DNA from 3 places in the Methylobacillus pratensis genome. Region 3 is predicted to be linked to each of the others. Evidence: predicted binding sites of a transcription regulator. Region 3 holds the regulator's gene; each other region holds the start of a gene.

Region 1 (3,278 bases), on a different contig from region 3:
ACTTGGCCGTGTGAACCTGGTTCTTGTTGCTGAACTCGTAGGCCTTTTCCACCAGAACCGCGTTGACCAGCTCGAAGAGATTGGGCGGGGGCGATTCAAAAAACTGGCCGAGGACACGTTCCAGTTGATAGGTTTCTAGCGTGGTAAGGGGCTGCGCAGGATAGTGAGCATGAGGCGTTCCGCTGCCCAGCTTGTTGCCTGCGTACGTTGTCAATACAGGCTTTGCTTCTTGCTTTTCCAGCGGTACTGTTCCAATCGGAGGCAAGCCCAAGTCTTTGGGATAGAGGGTGCCTGAGGTTGAAATCAATAATGCGCGGTGGATGACATTCTCGAGCTCGCGGATATTTCCCGGCCACGGATAATGAAGCAATTGCTGAATGGTTTCTGCCGCGAGCTTGGGGATGTCGGTGTGCAGGCGCGACTTGTAGACATTCAGGAAATGCTCGACCAGCGGCAGGATATCGCCCGGACGCTCGCGCAACGGTGGCAAATCGACAGGCACCACCTTGATGCGGTAGTACAAATCTTCGCGGAAGCGCCCGGCGCGCACGGCTTCTTCCAAGTCCACGTTGGTGGCGGCTATCAGGCGGACGTCGATCGGTGTGGATTTACGGGAGCCCAGGCGCACGACTTCGCGCTCTTGCAGCACCCGCAATAGTTTGACCTGGGTTGATTGGGGCAGGTCGCCTATTTCATCAAGGAACAGGGTGCCGCCATTCGCGGACTCAAACCAACCGGTCTTGGCGCTGGTTGCGCCTGTGAAGGCGCCGCGTTCGTAACCGAATAATTCGCTTTCCACCAGGGTTTCTGAAAAAGCTCCGCAATTGATGGCCTGGAAAGGGCCGTCGCGCCGATTGCTTAGCGCATGGATATGACGGGCAATCAGCTCCTTGCCAGTGCCGGTTTCGCCAATGATCAGGGCGGTGGCGTTGCTGGCGGCAATTTTTTCAATCAGGTTCAATAACCCCTGGGACCTGGGGTCGCTGAAAACCAGCGCGCTTGCGCGCACGGATAAGCTGACAGAGCTGGGATTGGGGTGCGTGATGACGTGATCAGCGCTTTCGAATGCCCGCTCATAATTCCATAGTTCAGCATGCATTGCTTAGGACTTTCTATGTAGAAACTTCCCACAATATACGCATAATCCTTTAGCTGGTCTAAAACTATATTTTTATATTTATATTCTTTTTTGGAATAAAAAGCTGTTGGAAAACGGTTGTTGTTTCCTGAGCAATTATTCAATGGCATTCACTGTTTGTATTGCAACAACTGTTGATTTTGAAACAGATGGGTTGGAGTCCAATACTTTTTATATTGGATGTATGTGTATGAAATACATAGGGTATTGTGCAATTTTATAGGATGGATTGGTCTTGGCATGTGTTTTGCCACTTTAGTTATCAAAATGCCCGGCAGCTCCGCCTGCCTTTCATGATGACTACAGAGGTGAATGATGACCATAACCGCAATTGAGACAGAAAACGATCTAGAAGCTTTTGCTGCACAGGTCTTGGCTGATGCCAAGATCGCGTTTGCCGCGTTTCGCAACACCGGCACCATTACTGCAAACGGGACGGTAGGCTTTGTCGAGCGCGTGCCCGGCGAGGAGAAGCTGGTCATCGTGAACGATCCCGGCCCGTTCAATTGGGATGGCCGCGGATTGCATGCGGTTGTCGTGGATTTTGAGGGCAATGTGGTGCTGGGCAAGGGCAGCGGAGCCGGCTCGACCCGTTACACCAAGCTCTTTAAGGAGCATGCGGATATCACGACGATTTCACATGTGCACTCCCCGTATCTCGGCGCTTGGGCGCAAACCCACCGTACATTGCCAATTCGTTATGTTCCGGTGCAGCGTTATAACCTGATTCGTGAAATTCCTATATATATCGACCGCCGCCAGCAGGAAGTGGATTTTATCCTGGACCAGATCAAGCTCAATCCGCACAACACGGCAATCCTGGAGGCCAATGGCGGCTCTACCGTCTGGGGCAAGCAGGGTTTGCGCAAGACCGCCGAATTCATCCTCATTCTTGAAGAAGGCGCACAAATCCAGACCTTGGCAGACGCGATCGGCGGATCCCGCGATTACGGTCCTGGCGTATTGGCGCAGCAATGGAGGATGGCCAAGATTTACGACCAGGCCAAGGGCTTGAACCTGCTGCCAGCTACTGACCTGGGTTAATCGAGGGGTCGGCAATGAGCGAGCTAATAAATAGTGTAGACCAGATCTGGTTTACCCGTTGTCCGGTACCGACCGCGACCGGCATTGCCTATAAGCTGGGCTGGCTGGATGAGGAATTTGCAAAGGATGGCATTACAGTCTCCACTCTGCAGGACGGCCCGCGCGAGTACAACCGGCATCACTATGACCACCAGTTGCCTACCCTCATCCGTGAGGGAGGCAATTTGCTGGCGATCGCCGCCCGTGCGCAATATGCGCCTACGCGCCTGATCGGGCTAACATGGATAGACGAGTGGCAGGCGATCCTGGTGAGGCCGGATTCCGGAATTACCGAGCCGCACCAGCTCAAAGGCAAACGCCTGGCATTGCCTGCCTTCGTCGATCACCCGATCAAGGACCACGTGCGCGGCAGCAGCATCGCGCGCGGCATGAGCCTGCATGGATACAAAGGCGCGCTCGGCATCGCAGGCTTGACGCTGGATGACGTCGAGCTCGTCGAAGTGGCCGCAGCCGGGGCAGGCCGTGGAGATGGCAGGCGCAGCCGGGAGGTGGTGGGGAGTCTGTGGGCAGGGCTGGACGAACTGGTTGCAGGGAATGTCGATGCGGTCTACGTCAAGGGCGCTTCCGCCGTCGAGGCAGCCAAGCGCTTAGGGCTTGTGGTCGGGATTGACCTCGACAGCTATCCCGACAAGAGCGTGCGGGTGAACAATGGCACGCCGCGGCCCATCACGGTGCATGAGGATTTGCTGGAGAACCATTTCGACCTGGTGGTCCGCTTCCTTTACCAGACGCTGCGTGCGGCTGATTGGGCCAAGCACAACCTGGAAGGCGTGCGCAGCATTCTGCAGGACGAGACCTTTGCCGGCGCCGAGAGCGTGGCGACGGCATACCGCAACGATTTCCACCTGCATCTTGAGCCGACATTGTCACCCGATCGTCTCGAGCTATTCCGCAAACAGAAGAGTTTCATGTGGATTCATGGCCTGCTAGACCGCGATTTCGATTTTGACGCATGGGTAGATCAACGTCCGTTGCAGGAAGCCAAGAAGCAGTTAGAAGCAAAGGTCGCCTGATCTTGGCACGACATCATTAATTT
Region 2 (3,278 bases), on a different contig from region 3:
CGGTGGCAGTTGCCCTATCCTTCGGCCTCGGCGGACGCGAGGCGGCCGGCAAGCTGATGGAACACTGGCTGGCGAAATTCCGCCAGGACGACAAGCGCGATTGAGATGATGTGAAGCAAGGCTCTTCGAGCGAAAGCCGTTCAGCGAAGCTGGACGGCTTTTTTATGAACTGCACGACAACATGGAACACCCTGCCTTGTGCCTGGCCCAATCCGGCCGCAGGGCGGCAAAACGCTCCTTGCCCTGCTGCTCGTCATAAGGCTTGCGCAGCACGTCCAGCAGCTCTTCTATCATGCTGGTATCGCCCGTGTCGGCCAGGTCTATGGCCTGTTGGGCAAGGTAGTTGCGCAGCACGTAACGCGGATTGACCCGGTTCATGGCCTCGCGCCGCTCCGCCGGGTCGCGCCCGTCCGCGAGCGTCGCCTGTGCGTATTGCTTGAGCCAGTCGCCGAACTTGGGCTTGAACGTTTCCCATAGTGCAGGGCTATAGGCTGCGCTCTGCAATACCCCCAAGTCGGGCTGGGCGGAATCCACCCAAGCCAGCCTGCGGAAAAACTCGGTCATGTCGATCTCGGCCTGGGTCATGAGGCCGAACACTTCATTGAGCAAGGGCTCATAGTCGTCGCGCCATGCGCTGAAGCCGAACTTGGCGGCCAGCACGGCGCCCCATTCCTTGTTGTAGGCCTGGTCGTAAAGCATGAGGCCTTCGTCGTAGATCTCGCGCTCGGGCTTCAAGGCATATAGCGCCTGCGCCAGGCGCTCCAGGTTCCAGCGCGCGATGTCGGGCTGGCGGCCGAAGCAATAGCGGCGGCCTGCCGCGTCGGTGGTGTTGGGAGTCCAGCCCGGGTCGAAGTTGTCCACCCAGCCGTATGGGCCGTAATCGATGGTCAGGCCGAGAATGGACATATTGTCGGTGTTCATCACGCCGTGCACGAAGCCCACGCGCATCCATTGCGCAATCAGGCGCGCGGTGCGCACGCAGACGATGGCGAACCATTCGGCAAAGCGCTCTTCTTCCGGGTAATCCTTCAACTCGGGAAAGTCACGATCAATGGTGAAATCCACCAGCGTTTGCAAGGTTTCCCTGTCGTCGCGCATGGCGAAAATCTCGAAATTGCCAAAGCGGATGAACGAGGGCGATACCCGGCAGACAATCGCGCCCTTCTCCGCCTGCGGATTACCGTTGTAGAACATGTCGCGGATCACGACGTCGCCGGTCTGCACTAGGCTCAGGGCGCGCGTCGTGGGGATGCCGAGATGGTGCATGGCCTCGCTGCAGAGGAATTCGCGCACCGAGGAGCGCAGCACTGCGCGCCCGTCCGCCATGCGCGAATACGGCGTCACGCCCGCGCCCTTGAGCTGCAGTTCCCAACGCTGGCCTTGGGAATTGACCACCTCGCCCAGGCTGATGGCCCGGCCGTCACCCAACTGTCCTGCCCAGTTGCCGAACTGGTGCCCGCCGTAACACATGGCATAGGGCTCCATGCCCGGAATCAGGCCGTTGCCGCCCAGCGCGCTTACCCATGCCGGCGAATTGATCTCTTCCTCGCCCAGCCCCAGCGTTTGCAGCATTTCTGGCGAATAGGCGAGCAGCCTGGGCGCAGACACCGAAGTCGGCATCACCCTGGACCAACAGGCGCCATACACCTGGCGCAACTGGTTGCTGGTTTCCGGATCGCCCGGCAACTCTCGCAAGAAACGGTTATCAAAAGTAAGCATGGTCAAAATATGGGGCCGATCAATAAGGTTCAATGAAGGAGGGACGGTATGTAAAGAATGACAGCGTCCCGTATTGTATGTTCTCTCGCAGGATAAATTAAACTGGCAGATGCTTAAAAAACAAGCAGGATCAATTTATGCATGGCATAACAGCCGCTTAGTAGCGCAATGCCCATCATGCCCACAAAGTTACCCACAGAAATTGTTGAGGCCGGTGCATAATCGGGCTTGAACCGAACCTCAAGGGCAAACACCTGTCTTCCACAACATTCTGATGAATGACACTTGCAAGCGATGATTCCATTTTCCATCCTCGACCTCTGCCCCATCGTGCAGGGCAGCACGCCTGCACAGGCTTTCAGCAACTCCATTGAACTGGCGCAAGTTGGGGAGGAGTCAGGCTACCGGCGTTTCTGGCTGGCGGAGCACCATAACATGCCGGGCATCGCCAGCGCGGCAACTGCCGTCGTCATTGGCCATGTCGCCGGCCAGACCAAGACCATACGCGTCGGCGCCGGCGGCATCATGCTGCCCAACCATGCCCCGCTGGCGATCGCGGAGCAATTCGGCACGCTGGAATCGCTTTACCCGGGGCGCATCGACCTCGGGCTGGGCCGCGCGCCCGGCAGCGACATGGCTACCGCGCGTGCCTTGCGGCGCAACCTGCATGCGCATGGTGAGGATTTCCCCGAGCTGGTGGCCGAGCTGCAGGACTACTTTGCCTTGCCCCAGCCGGGCCAGGGCATCAGGGCGGTGCCCGGGGCGGGCCTGGCCATCCCCATCTGGATACTGGGCTCCAGCCTCTATGGCGCACAGTTTGCCGCTGCGCATGGCTTGCCGTTCGCCTTTGCCTCGCATTTTGCGCCCACCTTCCTGTTACAGGCGCTGGACACCTACCGCCGCAATTTCCAGCCCTCCGCCTCGCTGGACAAGCCCTACTTCATGGTCACGGCCAATATCCTGGTCGCCGACACCGATGAAGAGGCGCGCTACTGGTTCAGTTCCCAGCAGCAAGGCTTCACCAACCTCCACCGCGGCACGCCGGGGCAATTGCCGCCGCCGGTGGACGATATCGAGCAATACTGGACGCCTGCCGAGAAGATCGGCGTGGAACGCATGCTGGCCTGCTCGCTGGTCGGCTCCGCCGCCACCGTTGAGGCCGGCTTGAGAAAGCTGCTCCATGACCTCGCGCCCGACGAGCTGATGGTGACCGGCCATGTGTTCGACCACGCAGTCAGGCTAAAATCGTACCGGGCGGTGGCCGCTCTCCGCAACAAGCTGGCGGCGGAATGAAAAAGGCCGGGCATCAACCCGGCCAATTGAGGAATAGCGTCTTTTAATAGAGAGGATGCTGGTGCTGGCGTTTGCGCCTGCTGATCAGGCCCATTACGCCCAGGCCCAGCGCCAGCATGCCGTAGGTGCTGGGTTCGGGCACGGCGGTGACCACCACGCCATCGAGGAAAGAACCGTACGAGGGCGCATTCTGCGGTTCTATCGAGACGAACTTCAAGGTGGTCAGGCTATTGGAGGCCAGCAGGTTGGTGAAGTGGTATTCCACC
Region 3 (3,278 bases):
GCGGAAAACAGGTTCTTGATGGCCTGGAACAACTCGCGCGCCTTGAGACTGCGTAAATAATCCATTTCTGCGCAACCCAGCACCTGCACGCGGTTGGGATGCACAAAATTCAGGTGACCAACCAGCGCCAGGGATGGCTTGGTCACGGTTTCACTGGTCAGGGGGTTATCGCCGCCGGCTAACCCTGCTACCCATTTCAGCTTGAGCTTGCGGCGCGTATCCTTGTAAAGCTGGGTAACACTGATTTCAGCCATGTGTGCTTAATACCTTGGGAATGAATAAGCGGAAGGATTTGCTGCAAGAGCGCCAAATCCATGCATGAAAACCGGACTTGGCACTCTTTTGCAGCATTTCGCTAAAAGATTACTCGACCACCTGGTGCTTCAAACCTCCGGATGCCTGGTTGTGGTTGCTGACTTTTTCCTTATGTTTCACTACCTGGCGGTCGAGCTTGTCAGCCAGCGAGTCAATCGCGCTGTACATGCTTTCCGCCCCGCATTCCGCGTGCAGGTCGTTGCCCGGCACATGCAGGGTGGCTTCCGCCTTTTGCACCAGTTTCTCCACGCTCAGCGTGACCTTGAGGTCAATCACATGGTCAAAGTGATTGCTGAGTCGTGCCAGCTTGGACTGCACATATTCGCGCAGGGCTGGGGTAACGTCGAGGTGATGTCCGGTCAGGTGCAAATTCATAACGCTCTCCTTACTTGAAAAACGCGCAAATCAAAGCGACTTGCGCTGGTTGGCCGCGGGTATCTGTAGAGACTCGCGGTATTTCGCTATGGTTCTTCTTGCAACAACTATGCCTTGTTTGCCAAGGATGTCGGTAATCTGGTTGTCAGACAGCGGCTTCTTCGGGTTTTCCTCGCTCACCATCTGCTTGATCAACGCGCGGATCGCCGTGGCGGAGCACGCCCCTCCCGACTCCGTCGCCACATGGCTGCCGAAGAAATACTTCAACTCGTACACGCCGCGCGGTGTGAGCATGTACTTCCTCGTCGTCACGCGCGACACGGTGGATTCATGCAGGCCCAACTCGTCTGCAATCTCGCGCAGCACCAGCGGGCGCATGGCTACCTCGCCGTGTTCGAAGAAGTTGCGCTGCCTATCCACAATCGCCTGCGACACGCGCAGGATGGTGGAGAAACGCTGCTGGATGTTCTTGATCATCCATTTCGCTTCCTGCATCTGGCTCATAAGGTATTGACTGGAGCTATCGCGATTACGTTTCAGGATGCCGGCATAAAGCTGATTGATGCGCAGCTTGGGCACCACTTCGTCATTGAGGCTGGCGATCCAGATGCCCTTCACCTTTTTCACCACGATTTCGTGCTGGATGTAGTGGTCCGAGGTGATATGGCTGAACTCGCCGCCTGGGCGTGGGTTGAGTTGGGTCACCAGCTGCTGCACCGTTTTCAGGACATCGTCGTCGCAATGCAGCAGTTTGCGCAGGCGCGTGTAATCGCGGCTCGCCAGCAAAGGCAGATGTTGCTCGGCAACCTTGATCGCCAGGTCCACGGAGGGCGTATCTGCCGGCAGGGCGCGCAACTGCAATGCCAGGCACTCGGCCAGGTTACGGGCGCCGATGCCGGGCGGATCGAGGTTCTGGATATGCTTGAGCGCGGTTTCCAACTCGAGCAGGTCGATTTCGAGCTCTTCCGGCAGAAGCTCGGCCAGCTCTTCCAGCGACTGCTCGAGATAGCCGTCGTCATTGATGGCGTCCACCAGCACCATCGCCAGGGTCTGGTCGCGTTCTGACAGCGGTAGCAGCTTGATCTGGCTCAGCAGGTGCTCGCGCAAGGTGAGGTTGACCGCTTCCTGGAAACTGAAGTCGTTGTCGTCGTCATTGTTGGCGCCGCCCTCTTCCCAGCGGTTGCTGCCCTGGAAAGATTCGAAGTAATCGTCCCCGCCGCCGAATTCGTCAACGCGCGGCAACTCCTCGCTGGCTGGCGCAGGCGCCTCGCTGGCAGGAGCGGCGACCGCGGCATCCGGAGCGGGACTGTAGCTTTCGGACATCTCGGCAGCACCGTCCGGGCCGTCTATGCGCTCCAGCAAGGGGTTGGCCTGCAACAGCGACTCCAGCTCCTGGTTGAGTTCCTGCGAAGACAGCTGCAACAGCTTGATCGACTGTTGCAACTGCGGCGTCAATGCCAGGTTCTGGGAAAATTTTAGCTGTAGACTTTGTTTCATCTCTCTAATTCTGCGTTGACTACAGGCGGAAATCCTTGCCCAAGTAAACTTCTCTTACACTTTCGTTATGTATGATCTCGCTGGGCTTCCCCGATGCGAATACGCGGCCTTCATTCACGATGTAGGCGCGATCGCATATGCCCAATGTTTCACGGACATTATGATCCGTGATCAGTACCCCGATATTGCGCTCGGTCAGAAAACGCACGATCTTCTGAATGTCCAGCACGGCAATCGGGTCGATCCCGGCAAACGGCTCATCCAGTAGGATGAAACTGGGATTGGTCGCCAAACATCGGGCGATTTCCACCCGGCGTCGCTCGCCACCGGACAGGCTCACCGCCATGCTGTTGCGTATATGGGTGATATGGAGCTCCTGCAGCAGGGATTCAAGCTGTTCCTTCTGCTGCTCGGCCGTCATGTTCTGCAATTCGAGGATGGCCTGGATGTTTTCCGTCACGGTCATCTTGCGGAAGATCGACGGCTCCTGCGGCAGGTAGGCCAGGCCCATGCGCGCGCGCTGGTGTATGGGCATCCGGCTCAGATCCTTGCCATCCAGCAATATGCGTCCGCCATCTAGGGGCACCAGGCCCACCATCATGTAGAAACTGGTAGTCTTGCCCGCGCCGTTCGGCCCGAGCAACCCGACCACCTCGCCGCTGTTGAGCTGCAGGGAAATATCCTGCACCACGGTGCGCGACTTGTATTTCTTGCGTAAGCTTTCTACGATTAATTCACTCATTTATGCAATATCTATCGATGCCGTCTCTATAAAGCGCGGTTGCCTTCGGCCCGCATACAGACAAAGGCCCTCCAAATAGCCGTCAAGCTCAGGGAGTTTCTGCCGCGGGTTTCTTCTTGGGCTGGATAATGGCCCGCACTCGGCCAGTGGGTGTTGCAGGTGTCGCCGCTTGCGAGCCGCCGCTGATGACTTCCGCATACTCGGCATTGGCGTCATACATGATGTAGTCGCCATGCACGATATCCTCGCCGCGTTTGACCCATGCCTTGGTAAACAGCTGCACCTTGTCCATGCGTCCATCATACTCTATCCGCTGGGCGCTGCCTTCCATGTATTCGTTCTTGCCATC

The links. Region 3 encodes sigma-54, which starts transcription at its own class of promoters, with help from an activator protein. Its sites were predicted from a motif close to TGGCACNNTTCCTGCT; they were not measured.
Region 1: the regulator sigma-54 is predicted to act here: its motif matches at 1,375-1,390, upstream of ACW4YW_RS00040 (class II aldolase/adducin family protein).
Region 2: the regulator sigma-54 is predicted to act here: its motif matches at 1,862-1,877, upstream of ACW4YW_RS11955 (LLM class flavin-dependent oxidoreductase).

The regions. Positions count from the first base shown of each region.
Region 1 is NZ_JBSUSR010000001.1:4,380-7,657, forward strand. Features, by position in the region: gene ACW4YW_RS00035 (sigma-54 interaction domain-containing protein) at 1-1,099, opposite strand, end outside; gene ACW4YW_RS00040 (class II aldolase/adducin family protein) at 1,454-2,182, shown strand; gene ACW4YW_RS00045 (ABC transporter substrate-binding protein) at 2,197-3,255, shown strand.
Region 2 is NZ_JBSUSR010000005.1:227,133-230,410, forward strand. Features, by position in the region: gene ACW4YW_RS11945 (mechanosensitive ion channel) at 1-104, shown strand, start outside; gene ACW4YW_RS11950 (protein adenylyltransferase SelO) at 163-1,719, opposite strand; gene ACW4YW_RS11955 (LLM class flavin-dependent oxidoreductase) at 2,014-3,012, shown strand; gene ACW4YW_RS11960 (PEP-CTERM sorting domain-containing protein) at 3,056-3,278, opposite strand, start outside.
Region 3 is NZ_JBSUSR010000003.1:110,983-114,260, reverse strand. Features, by position in the region: gene hprK (HPr(Ser) kinase/phosphatase) at 1-254, opposite strand, end outside; gene hpf (ribosome hibernation-promoting factor, HPF/YfiA family) at 364-690, opposite strand; gene ACW4YW_RS07920 (RNA polymerase factor sigma-54) at 721-2,187, opposite strand; gene lptB (LPS export ABC transporter ATP-binding protein) at 2,207-2,929, opposite strand; gene lptA (lipopolysaccharide transport periplasmic protein LptA) at 3,018-3,278, opposite strand, start outside.